Regions from separate parts of the Streptomyces sp. NPDC058576 genome, predicted to be linked through region 1. Evidence: riboswitches for the same ligand, from Rfam matches in the RefSeq annotation. Region 1 holds a riboswitch; the other holds the start of a gene.
What was found. A riboswitch is a leader RNA that binds a small molecule or an ion and turns the genes downstream of it on or off. The one in region 1 is predicted to bind cobalamin.
Positions count from the first base shown of each region.

Region 1 (6,684 bases):
TCCCCCGCCTTGACCGCCTTGTTGCCCACGCCGATCGCCGCGTGGAGGGCTGCGCCGGTGGAGACGCCCGCGAAGATGCCCTCCTGCTGGAGGAGTTCGCGGGTGCGGGTGACCGCGTCCGCTGAGCCCACCGAGAAGCGGGTGGTGAGGACCGAGGCGTCGTACAGCTCGGGGACGAAGCCCTCGTCGAGGTTGCGGAGGCCGTAGACCAGGTCGTCGTAGCGCGGTTCGGCGGCGACGATCTGGATGCCCTCGCGGTTCTCGCGGAGATAGCGGCCGACGCCCATGAGGGTGCCGGTGGTGCCGAGGCCCGCGACGAAGTGGGTGATGGACGGGAGGTCGGTGAGGATCTCCGGTCCGGTGGTGGCGTAGTGGGCGCCCGCGTTGTCCGGGTTGCCGTACTGGTAGAGCATCACCCAGTCCGGGTGCTCGGCCGAGAGCTCCTTCGCGACGCGGACGGCGGTGTTGGAGCCACCTGCGGCCGGGGAGGAGATGATCTCGGCGCCCCACATGGCGAGCAGGTCGCGCCGTTCCTGCGAGGTGTTCTCCGGCATGACGCAGACGATGCGGTAGCCCTTGAGCTTGGCCGCCATGGCGAGCGAGATGCCGGTGTTGCCGCTGGTGGGCTCCAGGATGGTGCAGCCGGGTGTCAGCCTGCCGTCCTTCTCGGCCTGTTCGACCATGTGGAGCGCGGGGCGGTCCTTGATCGAGCCGGTGGGGTTGCGGTCCTCCAGCTTGGCCCAGATGCGGACGTCCTCGGACGGGGACAGCCGCGGAAGGCGGACGAGGGGGGTGTTCCCCACGGCCGCCAGCGGGGAGTCGTACCGCATCAGCGCATGCCGCCGGCGACGGCCGGGAGGATGGTGACGTTGTCGCCGTCGCTGAGCTTGGTGGAGATGCCGTCGAGGAAGCGGACGTCCTCGTCGTTGAGGTAGACGTTCACGAAGCGGCGGAGCTGTTCGCCGTTCGCACCGTCGACGATGCGCTCACGGATGCCGGTGTGGCGGCTCTCCAGGTCGGCGAAGAGGTCGGCGAGGGTGTCCCCGTTGCCTTCGACGGCCTTCGCGCCGTCGGTGTAGGTGCGGAGGATGGTCGGGATGCGGACCTCGATGGCCATGGCGTGGGCTCCTGTCGAAAGCGGAGAGGTGGCGTGGGGCGCGCGTTTCTGCCCCCGCGCAGGGGGTGGTGCGTGTGGTGGGCGCGCGGACCGCGGCTCAGGCCGGGCGGCTCACGGGCAGGCTGCGGTGGGACAGATCGCGCTGGCGAGCCTGCACAGGTCGACGTGCAGCCGCGCGACGAGCAGCGTGCCCGGCGTCTTGTTGCTCACGTCATGGGGAACCATGCGGGCATCGTATCGATTCCCTGTGCGGAAACCCGAGTGTGATCCCACATGGTGGATGGTGAGCGACCGCTATATGGACCGGGTGGGGCTGTCGGTCCCTTCCGGAAGGTAGACGACCGTGGGGGCGCCGGTCTTCGGGTGGGCGCTGACCTCGGCGGCGACGCCGTACACCTCGCCGAGCAGATCGGCCGTGAGGACCTCTTCGGGGGTGCCGGAGGCGACGACGCGGCCGTCCATGAGGACGTAGAGGCGGTCGCAGTAGTAGGCGGCGAGGTTGAGGTCGTGCAGGGCGAGGAGGTTGGTGGTGCCCAGGTCGCGGACCAGGGAGAGGATCTCCAGCTGGTAGCGGATGTCCAGGTGGTTGGTCGGCTCGTCCAGGACGACGAGGGAGGGCTGCTGGACCAGGGCGCGGGCGACCAGGGCCCGTTGGCGTTCGCCGCCGGAGAGGGAGGAGAACGTACGGGGTTCGAGCGCGGCGATCCCGACCCGGGCGAGGGCCTCGGTGACCAGGTCGGTGTCGGCGGCGGTGTCGGCCTCCCAGAACCGTTTGTGCGGGGCGCGGCCCATCGCGACGACCTGGCCGACGGTGAGCTCGAAGCCGGCGTGGCCGTCCTGCGGGACGGTGGCGATGCGCTGGGCGCGGGCCTTCACGGGGAGGGTGGCGAGGTCGTCGCCGTCGAGGAGGACCCGGCCGTGGGTGGGGCGCAGGGTGCCGTAGACGCAGCGCAGGAGGGTGGTCTTGCCGCTGCCGTTGGGGCCGACGAGGCCGACGGTCTCGCCGTCGGCGGCGGTGAGGTCGACGGCGTCGACGAGGTGGCGGCCCTCGCCGGTGCCGTACGAGAGTGCCTCGGTGCGCAGGGTGGTCACGGGCGGGCTCCCTCGGGAGTACGTACGGTCGTCATGCGGGTGCTCCCTCGGGTCTGCGCCGCAGCATCCAGAGGAAGAACGGGCCGCCGGTCAGCGCGGTGAGCACGCCGACCGGGATGTCCTGCGGGGCGGCGAGCGTCCGGGCGGCCAGGTCGGCGAGGACCAGGAACACCGCCCCGCCGAGCGCGACGACCGGGAGCAGTGCGCGGTGTGCGGCGCCGACGGCCATCCGGGCCATGTGCGGGACCATCAGCCCGACGAAGCCGATCGCCCCGCTGTACGCGACGAGCGCCCCGGTCATCAGCGAGGCGAGGACGAAGACGGCGGCCCGGAAGCGGGCGGTGTCGAGGCCGAGGACGGTCGCGCCCTCCTCCCCCACCAGGAGCAGGTCGAGCGGGCGGGCCAGGGTGAGGAGGACCGCGGTGCCGATGACCAGGGTGGTCGCGGGGAGCGCGAGCATGTCCCAGCGGGCCGCGCCGAGGCCGCCGAGGGTCCAGTAGAGGACTTCCTGGAGGTGGTCGGCGCGGGCGGAGGTGACCAGGATCAGGCTGGTCAGGGCGGACAGGATGTAGGAGACGGCGACGCCGGCGAGGACGAGCCGGTTGGTGGTGAGGCCGCCCCCGCCGCGCGCCAGGGAGTAGACGAGGAGCAGCGAGAGGAGTGCGCCGGCGAAGGCGGCGGCGGGGATCGTGACGGTGGTGGCGAGGGTGGCGCCGATGCCGAGGACGATCACCAGGACCGCGCCGGTGGAGGCTCCGGAGGAGACGCCGAGGAGGAACGGGTCGGCGAGCTGGTTGCGTACGAGGGCCTGGAGGACGGTGCCGATGACGGCGAGCCCGGCGCCGACGACGATGCCGAGCAGGACCCGGGGCAGCCGGACGTCCAGGACGATCGTGCGGAACGGGCTCGCCTCCGCCCGCCCGGTCAGGATGTCGAGGACCTGGCCGGGCGGGATGCGGACGGAGCCGAGGGCGAGGGCGGCGAGCACGGCGACGGCGAGGAGCGCGACGAGGACGCCGAGCACCAGGGCGTAACCGAGCGGCCGCCGCGGTGCGGAGGCGCGGCAGGTCACGAGGTGGAGGCCGCCGGGTGGAGCTGGGCCGCGAGCTTGTCGACGGCGGCGGGCACCCGGACGCCGAGTACGGCGTCGGAGAGCGGCATGACCGCGAAGCGCTCGTTCTTGATGGCGGGGACGTCGGCGAGGGCCGGGTCGCTCAGGAGGCGCTTCTTCTTCTGCTCGACGGTGGTGGCGCCGTAGTCGTAGATCACGATGACCTCGGGCCTGCGGTCGACGACGTTCTCCCAGGAGGCGTCGCCGAAGGGCTTGTCGAGGTCGGCGAAGACGTTGGTGCCGCCGGCCCGTTCGATCAGCTCGTTGCCGATGCCCTCGCCGCCCGCGGTGAAGGCGGTCTTGTCGCCGCTGTCGTAGACGAAGACGGAGACCGGCTTCAGGTCGGCCAGCTTCTTCGCGGTGGCGGCGTTGTCGGCCTTGGCCTGCTTGATCCAGGCTTCGGCGCGGTCGGCGACGCCGAAGGTGCGGCCGACCTCGCGGATCTCCTCGTAGAGGGTGTCCATGGGCTGGTCGCCCTTGGTGCAGCTCTCGGTGTTGAGGCGGGTCTCGATGCCGGACTTGTCGAACGCCTCGCGGCCGCGGCCGTCGGAGGCGGTGAAGGCGCTGCCGTAACCGCCGTAGACGAAGTCGGGGTTGGCGGCGAGGACCTGCTCGTAGGAGGGGTACTCCTTGGCGAGGACGGGAACGGAGGCGTAGTCCTTCGCGTACTTCGGCAGGACCTGGTCGTCGAGGTAGGCGGTGCCGACGAGGGACTTCTTCAGGCCCAGTTCCAGCATGATCTCGGTGACGTGCTGGTTCATGGTGACGACGCGCTTCGGCGGGGCCTTGTACGTGGTGGTGACACCGCAGTTCTTGACGGTGTACGGGAAGCCGTCGCTCTTCGCCGCGGCCTTGTCCCCGGTGGCGGCGTCGCCGGAGGAGTCGGAGGAGGAGCAGGCGGTGAGGGCGAGCGGGAGCAGCACGGCGGCGGCTATGAGCGCGGGGGTGCGCCGGGACATGGCGGGGCCTCTCCGGGGGATTTCCGCGTCCCCTGGTCGATGCGAGAAGGCGGCGGGCCAGTTCCTGGCTTCCGGGCCGCCCTCCGGTGCGGTTCGTCCTGTCGGGGACGCGTCCGCGCGGGAGGGGGCCCGGTCACAGTGGCGGGACCGTGCCGGATTCGCACCGGCTTCCTGGTTCCTGCTGCCTTGATGGGTTCGGGGTGCAGTGTGCCAGACCCGTACGGCGGCCCTACTGGCCGCCCGGGGGCTCAGTACGCCTCGACGACCTGCACGTCTTCCTCGGTGATCTCGCCGTCCACGATGCGGTACGAGCGGAACTGGAAGGGGCCCGAGCCGTCGGTGTCGGCGGTGGAGACCAGGACGTAGTGGGCGCCGGGCTCGTTGGCGTACGTCACGTCGGTGCGGGAGGGGTAGGCCTCGGTCGCCGTGTGCGAGTGGTAGACGATCACGGGTTCCTCGTCGCGGTCGTCCATCTCGCGGTAGAGCTTGAGCAGGTCGGCCGAGTCGAACTCGTAGAACGTGGGCGAGCGGGCGGCGTTGAGCATCGGGATGAAGCGCTCGGGGCGGTCCGTCCCGGCCGGGCCCGCGACCACTCCGCACGCCTCGTCGGGGTGGTCGGCGCGGGAGTGGGCGACGATCTGGTCGTAGAGCGTCTGGGTGATGGTCAGCATGGCGCCAGGATAAGACCGACCGGGAATGGGGGGGGTGGGAGAAGGAGCGGGGCTGGGTGCGTGCGGCTGCAAGGCGGAGGATTGAGGCAGGCGGCCCCTCGCGTACCGATGGGTGGTACGCGAGGGGCCGCATGCTGGACGCCGTCGGCCTTTGGGGCGGCCGGGGGCGGTCCGGGAGGAGGGGGCGGTCGTGGGGCCCGCCCTCGGGGTCAGCGGGTCCCGGTGGAGGTCTTCTCCGGGGCCGACGGGGTGCGCGCCTGGAGCACCCGGTAGGAGACGAAGAGGATGAGCGCCCACAGCGGTGCGCAGTAGAGCGAGATCCTGGCGTCCTTGTCGATCGCCATCATCACGATGACCATGCCGATGAACAGGAGCGCGAACCAGCTCGTGTACGGGGCGCCGGGGGCCTTGAACGAGGACTGCGGCAGCAGACCGGCGTCGGCCTTGCGGCGGTATCGGATCTGGCTGATCAGGATCATGATCCAGGCCCACATGCCGGAGATGGTCGCGAAGGAGACGACGTAGTTGAACGCCTCGCCCGGCCACTGGTAGTTGATCCACACGCCGACGAGCATCAGGGCGGCGGAGAACGTGGTGCCGACCAGCGGCAGGCCGTTCTTCGTCAGCTTGGTGAAGGCGCGGGGGCCCTGGCCGTTGAGCGCGAGGTCGCGGAGCATGCGGCCGGTGGAGTACATGCCGGAGTTGCAGGAGGAGAGCGCCGCGGTGAGGACGACGAAGTTGACGATGGCCGCGCCGACGCCGAGCCCCATCTCCTCGAAGGCCTTCACGAACGGGGAGACGCCGGGCTTGAAGGTGGACCACGGCACGACCGAGAGGATCATGATGAGCGCGCCGACGTAGAAGACGGCGATGCGCCACGGCACGGTGTTGATGGCCTTGGGCAGCACGGTCTTGGGGTCCTTGGACTCCCCGGCGGTGACGCCGACGAGTTCCACGGCGAGGAAGGCGAACATGACGATCTGGAGCGTCATGAGCGTGCCGGTGATGCCGTGGGGGAAGAACCCGCCGTCGTTCCAGAGGTTGGAGACGGTCGCGGTGTCGCCGGCGTCGGAGAAGCCGATGGTGAGGACGCCCGCGCAGATCAGGATCATGCCGATGATGGCGGTGACCTTGACCATGGAGAACCAGAACTCCAGCTCACCGAAGAGCTTCACGGAGATCAGGTTGGCGCCGTAGAGAATGATGGTGAAGACCAGGGCGGACAGCCACTGCGGAATGTTCCACCAGTACGTCATATAGGTGGCGGCGGCCGTGACTTCGGTGATTCCGGTGACGACCCAGAAGAGCCAGTAGGTCCAGCCCGTCACGAATCCGAAGAACGGGCTGATGAATTCACGGGCGTACTCCGAGAAGGAGCCGGAGACCGGGCGGTACATGAGCAGTTCGCCCAGGGCCCGCATGATGAAGAAGATGACCAGGCCCGCGACGACGTAGGCCAGGATGAGGCTGGGCCCGGCCCGGTCGATGGCTTTGCCCGCGCCGAGGAAAAGCCCCGTGCCGATGGCTCCGCCGATGGCGATCATCTGAATCTGACGAGCTCCCAGACCGCGCTGGTATCCCTCGCCGCTGGTTCCGGCGTCCCCGGCATTGCCGCCGGGCTGACCCTTGTCGACCTGTCCCTCGTCGACCTGCGCCGATGTCATGGTGGTGCGCCTTTCTCCACGCCGATCCGCGCCGTACAAGGCTGCGGATCAGGTCCTGATCCCCCCGGAT
Region 1 covers NZ_JBHXPF010000039.1:64,722-71,405, forward strand. Annotated here, with positions in the region: gene ACFWRV_RS24925 (PLP-dependent cysteine synthase family protein) at 1-830, opposite strand, end outside; gene ACFWRV_RS24930 (MoaD/ThiS family protein) at 830-1,117, opposite strand; gene ACFWRV_RS24935 (putative leader peptide) at 1,229-1,342, opposite strand; gene ACFWRV_RS24940 (ABC transporter ATP-binding protein) at 1,412-2,209, opposite strand; gene ACFWRV_RS24945 (FecCD family ABC transporter permease) at 2,241-3,281, opposite strand; gene ACFWRV_RS24950 (ABC transporter substrate-binding protein) at 3,278-4,279, opposite strand; cobalamin riboswitch at 4,317-4,514, opposite strand; gene ACFWRV_RS24955 (Mov34/MPN/PAD-1 family protein) at 4,528-4,950, opposite strand; gene ACFWRV_RS24960 (amino acid permease) at 5,160-6,614, opposite strand.

Region 2 (7,429 bases), on a different contig from region 1:
GACATGGTGACGCTCTTCTTCTCCACTCGCCGCAACGGCCGTTCGCTCGGCCAGATGGCGCGCGACGAGATAGGCCCGGTCGGCGGGATCGCCGCCCTGGTCGCGGTCTTCATCATCATGATCATCCTGCTCGCGGTCCTCGCGCTGGTGATCGTGAACGCGCTCGCGCACTCGCCTTGGGGCGTCTTCTCCATCGGCATGACGATCCCCATCGCCCTCTTCATGGGCGTCTATCTGCGCATCCTGCGGCCCGGGAAGGTCAGTGAGGTCTCCGTCATCGGCGTCGCGCTGCTGCTGCTCGCGATCGTCTCGGGCGGCTGGGTCGCCGAGTCCTCGTGGGCGGACTTCTTCACGCTGGAGCCGGGCACGCTGGTCATCTGGATGATCGCGTACGGGTTCCTCGCCTCCGTGCTCCCCGTGTGGCTGCTGCTGGCCCCGCGCGACTACCTCTCCACCTTCATGAAGGTCGGCACGATCGGGCTGCTGGCCCTGGGCGTGATCGTCGCGCTGCCGACCCTGAAGATGCCCGCGGTCACCGACTTCGCCTCCAGCGGCTCGGGCCCGGTCTTCGCCGGCTCGATGTTCCCGTTCGTCTTCATCACCATCGCCTGCGGCGCGCTCTCCGGCTTCCACTCCCTGGTCTCCTCCGGCACCACGCCGAAGATGGTCCAGAAGGAGACGCAGATCCGGATGATCGGCTACGGCGCCATGCTGGTCGAGTCGTTCGTGGCGATCATGGCGATGATCGCGGCCTGCATCATCGACCCCGGCCTCTACTTCGCCATCAACGCGCCCGTCGGCGTGATCGGCGACAGCGTCCAGTCCGCCTCCGAGGCCGTCGCCAACTTCGGCTTCACCATCTCCCCGGACGCCCTGGCCCAGGCCGCCAAGGACGTCGAGGAGCAGAGCCTCCTCTCCCGGACCGGCGGCGCGCCCACCTTCGCGCTCGGCATGGCGGAGATCTTCTCCGCGGTGATCGGCGGGGCGGGCATGAAGGCGTTCTGGTACCACTTCGCCATCATGTTCGAGGCGCTCTTCATCCTCACCACCGTGGACGCCGGCACCCGGGTCGGCCGCTTCATGCTCCAGGACATGCTGGGCAACGCCTACAAGCCGTTCCGCGAGGTCAGCTGGAAGCCGGGCGTCTGGTTCGCCAGCGCCGTCGTGGTCGGCGGCTGGGGCTACTTCCTCTGGGTCGGCGTGCACGACCCGCTGGGCGGCATCAACCAGCTCTTCCCGCTCTTCGGCATCGCCAACCAGCTGCTGGCCGCCGTCGCGCTGGCCGTCTGCACCACCCTGCTCGTCAAGTCCGGGCGTCTGAAGTGGGCGTGGGTCACCGCGGTGCCGCTCGCCTGGGACGTGGCGGTCACGCTCACCGCGAGCTGGCAGAAGATCTTCTCCGAGGACGTGAAGGTCGGCTTCTTCGCCCAGCGCGACAAGTACCAGGCGGGCATCGACGCGGGAGAGGTGCTGGCCCCCGCGAAGAACATGGAGGAGATGCGGACCGTCGTCACCAACTCCACCGTCGACGGGGTGCTGAGCGCGCTCTTCGCACTCCTCATCATCGTGGTGCTCGTGGACGCCGGGCGGGTCTGCTACAAGGCCATCCGCGACCCGGAGAGCGTCAAGCTCCACGAGACGCCGTACGTGGAGTCCAAGCTCGTCGCGCCGGCCTCGCTCATCGCGACCAAGGAGGAGAAGGCCGAACTCCTCGCGGCGGGCGTCGGCCCCGAGGGCGGCATCCGCAAGGAGGCGGCCAAGACGGGGAGCCGGACATGACGGTCGCGGACGTACGGCGGGTGGCGGGACGGATCCGCTGGTACGTCCGTGAGCTGACCGGCGAGTCCACGTACGACCGCTATCTGGCGCACGCGAGGGCGCACGATCCGGACGCACCGGTGATGACCCGCCGCGCCTTCGAACGCAGCCGTACGGACGCCCGCGAGGCGGACCCCCGCGAGGGCTTCCGCTGCTGCTGAGCACCGTCGGCCGATCGGGGCCGCCGCACCCCTTCCCGGGCGCGGCGGCCCCTTCCCGCGTCCTCGTGCGGGCTGGCCGCCGTTCGGTTTCCCGGTGCGCGGAGCACTCGGCGTACGAAAGGATGTGCCCATGACGCCGCCCTCCCGATCGCCCCGACTCCGGCCCGCCCTCCTGGCCCTGACGCTGGCACTGGCCCTGGCGGCGACGGGCTGCGGCACCGAACCGGCGCCCGACGCGAAGGCGGCGGGCCGCAGCGGCTCGGACGCCCCGGCGCCCGACCGGGCGGAGCTGGAGGCGCGGGCGGCGGCCGTGCAGACCGTCACGGAGCATGTGTGGGTGACCGAGGCCCCGGGCTACGCCCTGGCGCGCCAGTCGGTCGGGGTGCTCGGCGACGACGGGTTCGGCAGCGTGTACACCGAGCCGAACGGCGGCCGGATCCAGCTGTCGGTGGAACGTCTCCCGCACGGCGAGGCCGACTGTACGGACGGCTCCGCGCCCGCGGGCGGTCAGGAGCCCCTGGTGACGTGCGAGCGGGACGGCGAACAGTGGTACCGGGCCACGGAGTCGGGCCACGCGTACGCCCGGGAACAGGGCGGACTCGTGGTCACGCTGAGCGGGCCGCGCGAAGAGGTGGACCGGGCGACGCTGCGGTCGGCGGCGCGGGCCGCTCACCGCGCCGACGACTACGAGCTGGACCAGGTGCTGCCGCCGGCCGGAGAGGTCGCCGGGCGGCAGCCGGTCGAACGCGGCGATCTGCCCCCGGTGGGCGACGGCGCACCGAACAACGAGGTGGGAGCGAGCGGCTGATGGATCTGACGATCAGGGTGGCGGAACCCGCCGAGTACGCCGTGCTCGGCGGGATCGTCGCCGAGGCGTATCTCGGCGACGATCTGCTGGACGGCCCGCAGGATCCGTATCTGCTCAAGCTGCGGGCGGTGGAGCAGCGGGCGGCCGAGGCGGAGGTGCTGGTCGCGCTCGACGCGGACGGGGTGGTGCTCGGGGGTGTGACGTATGCCCCTCCCGGCACTCCGTGGCGGGACATCGCCGGTCCGGACGAGGCCGAATTCCGGATGCTGGCCGTGGCCCGCGCGGGGCGCGGACGGGGCGTGGGAGAGGCGCTCGTGCGGGCGTGCGTCCAGCGGGCCCAGTCCGCCGATGGCGTCCGGGCTCTGGTCCTGTCGACGCAGCCGGCCATGCTCTCAGCCCATAGGATCTACCGTCGGCTCGGCTTTCTGCGAACCCCCGAACGGGACTGGGAGCCGGTGCCGGGCCTACGCCTCATGACCTTCCGGCTGGAGCTGAGGGCGGCGTCCTGAGGGGCGTAGGAAATCGACGCGACACAACATGTGGGGGCCGCAGCATCTGGCGGCCCCCACATGTATGCTCGACCTCGCTGTCGTCGCAGGGGAATCCGGTGCGAATCCGGAACTGTCCCGCAACGGTGTGATCAGTGCGCTTTTGCGCACCCGCAAGTCCGAAGACCTGTCGACAGCGCGTCCGGCTCGACCGAACCGGACGCCAGACGTCCGGGCCTCGCGGATAGGCCGGTGGACGCCGTCAGCTGTGCTGCCCTGCCCGGGGTTTCGCGCTGCCCGGCTTCCCCGCCTTCCGCCGGCCCCCTGCCGAGCGAGGGAAAGCCCAGTGACCATCGCGCCCGCCGATCCGGTTTCAGCCACCGAATCCGCTGCCTCCACCACGTCCGGCGAAGGCACGAACGACGGACCCGGGACCGCCTTGCTGCGGACCCTGACGGACCTCACCGTCGATCTTCCCGACACAGACCCCGGACGGGTCGCCGCCGCCGCGCTGCGCGGGCGCAACGCCCGTTCCGACGAGGCCGAACTGCGCTCGCTGGCCACCGAGGCCTCCGCGGGGCTGATCTCCGAGGACCCGGCGTACTCCCGGCTGGCCGCCCGGCTGCTGACCCGCACGATCGCGGACGAGGCAGCCGGTCAGGGCGCGACGCACTTCTCCGCCTCGGTCGCCGTGGGCCACCGCGAGGGCCTGATCGCCGACCGCACCGCCGCGTTCGTGGAGCTGCACGCGAAGGCGCTGGACGAGCTGGTGGAGCGGACGCTGGCCGAGGGCGCCGACGACCGCTTCGGCTACTTCGGTCTCCGTACGCTGCACAGCCGCTACCTGCTGCGCCACCCGATCACCCGCCAGGTCATCGAGACCCCGCAGCACTTCATGCTGCGCGTGGCCGCGGGCCTCGCCGAGGACGAGTCGGTCCGGGCGCTCGACGAGGTCGCCGCGCTCTACGGGCTGATGAGCAAGCTGGACTACCTCCCCTCCTCCCCCACGCTCTTCAACTCCGGCACCCGGCACCCGCAGATGTCCTCCTGCTATCTGCTGGACTCGCCCAAGGACGAGCTGGACTCGATCTACGACCGCTACCACCAGGTGGCGCGGCTCTCCAAGCACGCGGGCGGCATCGGTCTGTCGTACTCCCGCATCCGCGCCCGGGGTTCGCTGATCCGGGGCACCAACGGGCACTCCAACGGCATCGTGCCGTTCCTGAAGACGCTGGACGCCTCGGTGGCGGCGGTGAACCAGGGCGGCCGGCGCAAGGGCGCCGCCGCGGTCTACCTGGAGACCTGGCACGCGGACATCGAGGAGTTCCTGGAGCTCCGCGACAACACGGGCGAGGACCAGCGGCGTACGCACAACCTGAACCTGGCGCACTGGATCCCGGACGAGTTCATGCGCCGGGTCGACGCGGACACCGAGTGGTCGCTGTTCTCGCCCGCCGACGTGCCCGAGCTGGTCGACCTCTGGGGCGACGCGTTCGACGCGGCCTACCGGGCGGCCGAGGCCAAGGGCCTGGCCCGCAGGACGATTCCGGCGCGTGAGCTGTACGGCCGGATGATGCGGACCCTCGCGCAGACCGGCCAGGGCTGGATGACGTTCAAGGACGCCTCCAACCGGACCGCGAACCAGACGGCGGAGCCGGGCCGGGTCGTCCACTCCTCGAACCTGTGCACGGAGATCCTGGAGGTCACCGACGACGGCGAGACGGCCGTCTGCAACCTGGGCTCGGTCAACCTGGGCGCCTTCGTGGCGAACGGCTCGATCGACTGGGACCGGCTGGACGCCACCGTCCGCACGGCCGTGACCTTCCTCGACCGGGTCGTCGACATCAACTTCTACCCGACCGAGCAGGCCGGGAACTCCAACTCCCGCTGGCGCCCGGTGGGCCTCGGCGCCATGGGCCTCCAGGACGTCTTCTTCCAGCTGCGCCTGCCCTTCGACTCGCCGCAGGCCCGCGCGCTCTCCACGAAGATCTCCGAGCGGATCATGCTGGCCGCGTACGAGGCGTCCTGCGACCTCGCGGAGCGCTCGGGCCCGCTGCCGGCCTGGTCCGAGACGCGCGCCGCGCGCGGTGTGCTGCACCCCGACCACTACGACACCGAGCTGAACTGGCCGGAGCGCTGGGACGCCCTGCGCGCCCGGGTCGCGAAGACCGGCATGCGCAACTCGCTGCTGCTGGCCATCGCGCCGACGGCGACGATCGCCTCGATCGCCGGCGTGTACGAGTGCATCGAGCCGCAGGTCTCCAACCTGTTCAAGCGCGAGACGCTCAGCGGAGAGTTCCTCCAGGTCAACGCCTACCTGGTGGACGAGCTGAAGAAGCTCGGCGTGTGGGACGCCCGCACCCGTGAGGCGCTGCGCGAGGCCAGCGGCTCGGTACAGGGCTTCGCGTGGATTCCCGAGGACGTGCGGGCGCTGTACCGCACCGCGTGGGAGATCCCGCAGCGCGGCCTGATCGACATGGCGGCGGCCCGTACGCCGTTCCTCGACCAGAGCCAGTCGCTCAACCTGTTCCTGGAGACGCCGACGATCGGCAAGCTCTCCTCGATGTACGCGTACGCCTGGAAGCAGGGGCTGAAGACGACGTACTACCTGCGTTCGCGCCCGGCGACCCGGATCGCCCGTGCCGCGTCGGGCCAGGCGTCGGCCGCCGCCCCCATTCCCGTACAGCAGGCTTCGGCGCCCGACGCGGACGCCATCGCCTGCTCTCTCGAAAACCCCGAGTCCTGCGAGGCCTGCCAGTAATGAGCACGAACGAAGAGAAGAACCTGCTCGACCCGGGATTCGAGCTGACCCTGCGTCCGATGCGCTACCCGGACTTCTACGAGCGCTACCGGGACGCGATCAAGAACACCTGGACCGTCGAGGAGGTCGACCTCCACTCGGACGTCGCCGACCTCGCGAAGCTGTCGCCGGGTGAGCAGCACATGATCGGCCGACTGGTGGCGTTCTTCGCGACCGGTGACTCGATCGTCTCGAACAACCTCGTGCTGACGCTGTACAAGCACATCAACTCCCCCGAGGCGCGGCTGTACCTGTCGCGGCAGCTCTTCGAGGAGGCCGTGCACGTCCAGTTCTATCTGACGCTGCTGGACACCTATCTGCCCGACCCGGACGACCGGGCGGCGGCGTTCGACGCGGTCGAGGAGATCCCCTCGATCCGTGAGAAGGCGCAGTTCTGCTTCAAGTGGATGGACTCGGTCGAGAAGATCGACCGGCTGGAGACGAAGGCGGACCGCCGGCGCTTCCTGCTGAACCTGATCTGCTTCGCGGCGTGCATCGAGGGGCTGTTCTTCTACGGCGCGTTCGCGTACGTGTACTGGTTCCGTTCGCGCGGTCTGCTGCACGGTCTCGCCACGGGCACCAACTGGGTGTTCCGTGACGAGACGATGCACATGAACTTCGCGTTCGAGGTGGTGGACACCGTCCGCAAGGAGGAGCCGGAGCTCTTCGACGACGCGCTGGAGCAGCAGGTCACCGACATGCTGAAGGAAGCGGTCGAGGCGGAGCTGCAGTTCGGCCGCGACCTGTGCGGCGAGGGCCTGCCGGGCATGAACACCGAGTCGATGCGCCAGTACCTGGAGTGCGTCGCCGACCAGCGGCTCGCCCGCCTGGGCTTCCCGACGGTGTACGGCTCGGAGAACCCGTTCTCCTTCATGGAGCTCCAGGGTGTCCAGGAGCTGACGAACTTCTTCGAGCGCCGCCCGTCCGCCTACCAGGTGGCCGTCGAGGGCTCGGTCGGGTTCGACGACGACTTCTAGACCCTGACCCACGTCCTGAGGTGAGGGCGCCGCGTGGCCGTGACCGGCCGCGCGGCGCTTTCCGTTTCCGGGGGTCCGGCCACCCGCCACCCCCGTTCCGCCGCCCGCAGCTGGCGGTCGATGCGGCGTTCGCGGGCGACGCCGAGGGCCACGGGCGCGAGGACGAGGGCGAAAAGTGCCGCTACGACCAGGTAGTTCAGGAATGTGTTCATGTCTCTACTCTGGACCGCCCGGACGAAAATCATCAGTGGCAGGACTGCCATCGGGCATCAAATAGCTGCCACACTTGCTCCATGCTGACCAATGTCGCCGCTCTTCTCCTCGACGAGGTCCACCCCTTCGAACTCGGCGTCCTGTGCGAGGTGTTCGGACTCGAC
Region 2 covers NZ_JBHXPF010000056.1:23,342-30,770, forward strand. Annotated here, with positions in the region: gene ACFWRV_RS29330 (carbon starvation CstA family protein) at 1-1,779, shown strand, start outside; gene ACFWRV_RS29335 (YbdD/YjiX family protein) at 1,776-1,979, shown strand; gene ACFWRV_RS29340 (hypothetical protein) at 2,110-2,787, shown strand; gene ACFWRV_RS29345 (GNAT family N-acetyltransferase) at 2,787-3,296, shown strand; cobalamin riboswitch at 3,349-3,485, shown strand; gene ACFWRV_RS29350 (ribonucleoside-diphosphate reductase subunit alpha) at 3,622-6,036, shown strand; gene ACFWRV_RS29355 (ribonucleotide-diphosphate reductase subunit beta) at 6,036-7,052, shown strand; gene ACFWRV_RS29360 (hypothetical protein) at 7,049-7,264, opposite strand; gene ACFWRV_RS29365 (GlxA family transcriptional regulator) at 7,346-7,429, shown strand, end outside.
Region 2: it holds a riboswitch for cobalamin, as region 1 does, so the genes downstream of both, ACFWRV_RS29350 (ribonucleoside-diphosphate reductase subunit alpha) here and ACFWRV_RS24950 (ABC transporter substrate-binding protein) in region 1, are expected to answer to the same signal.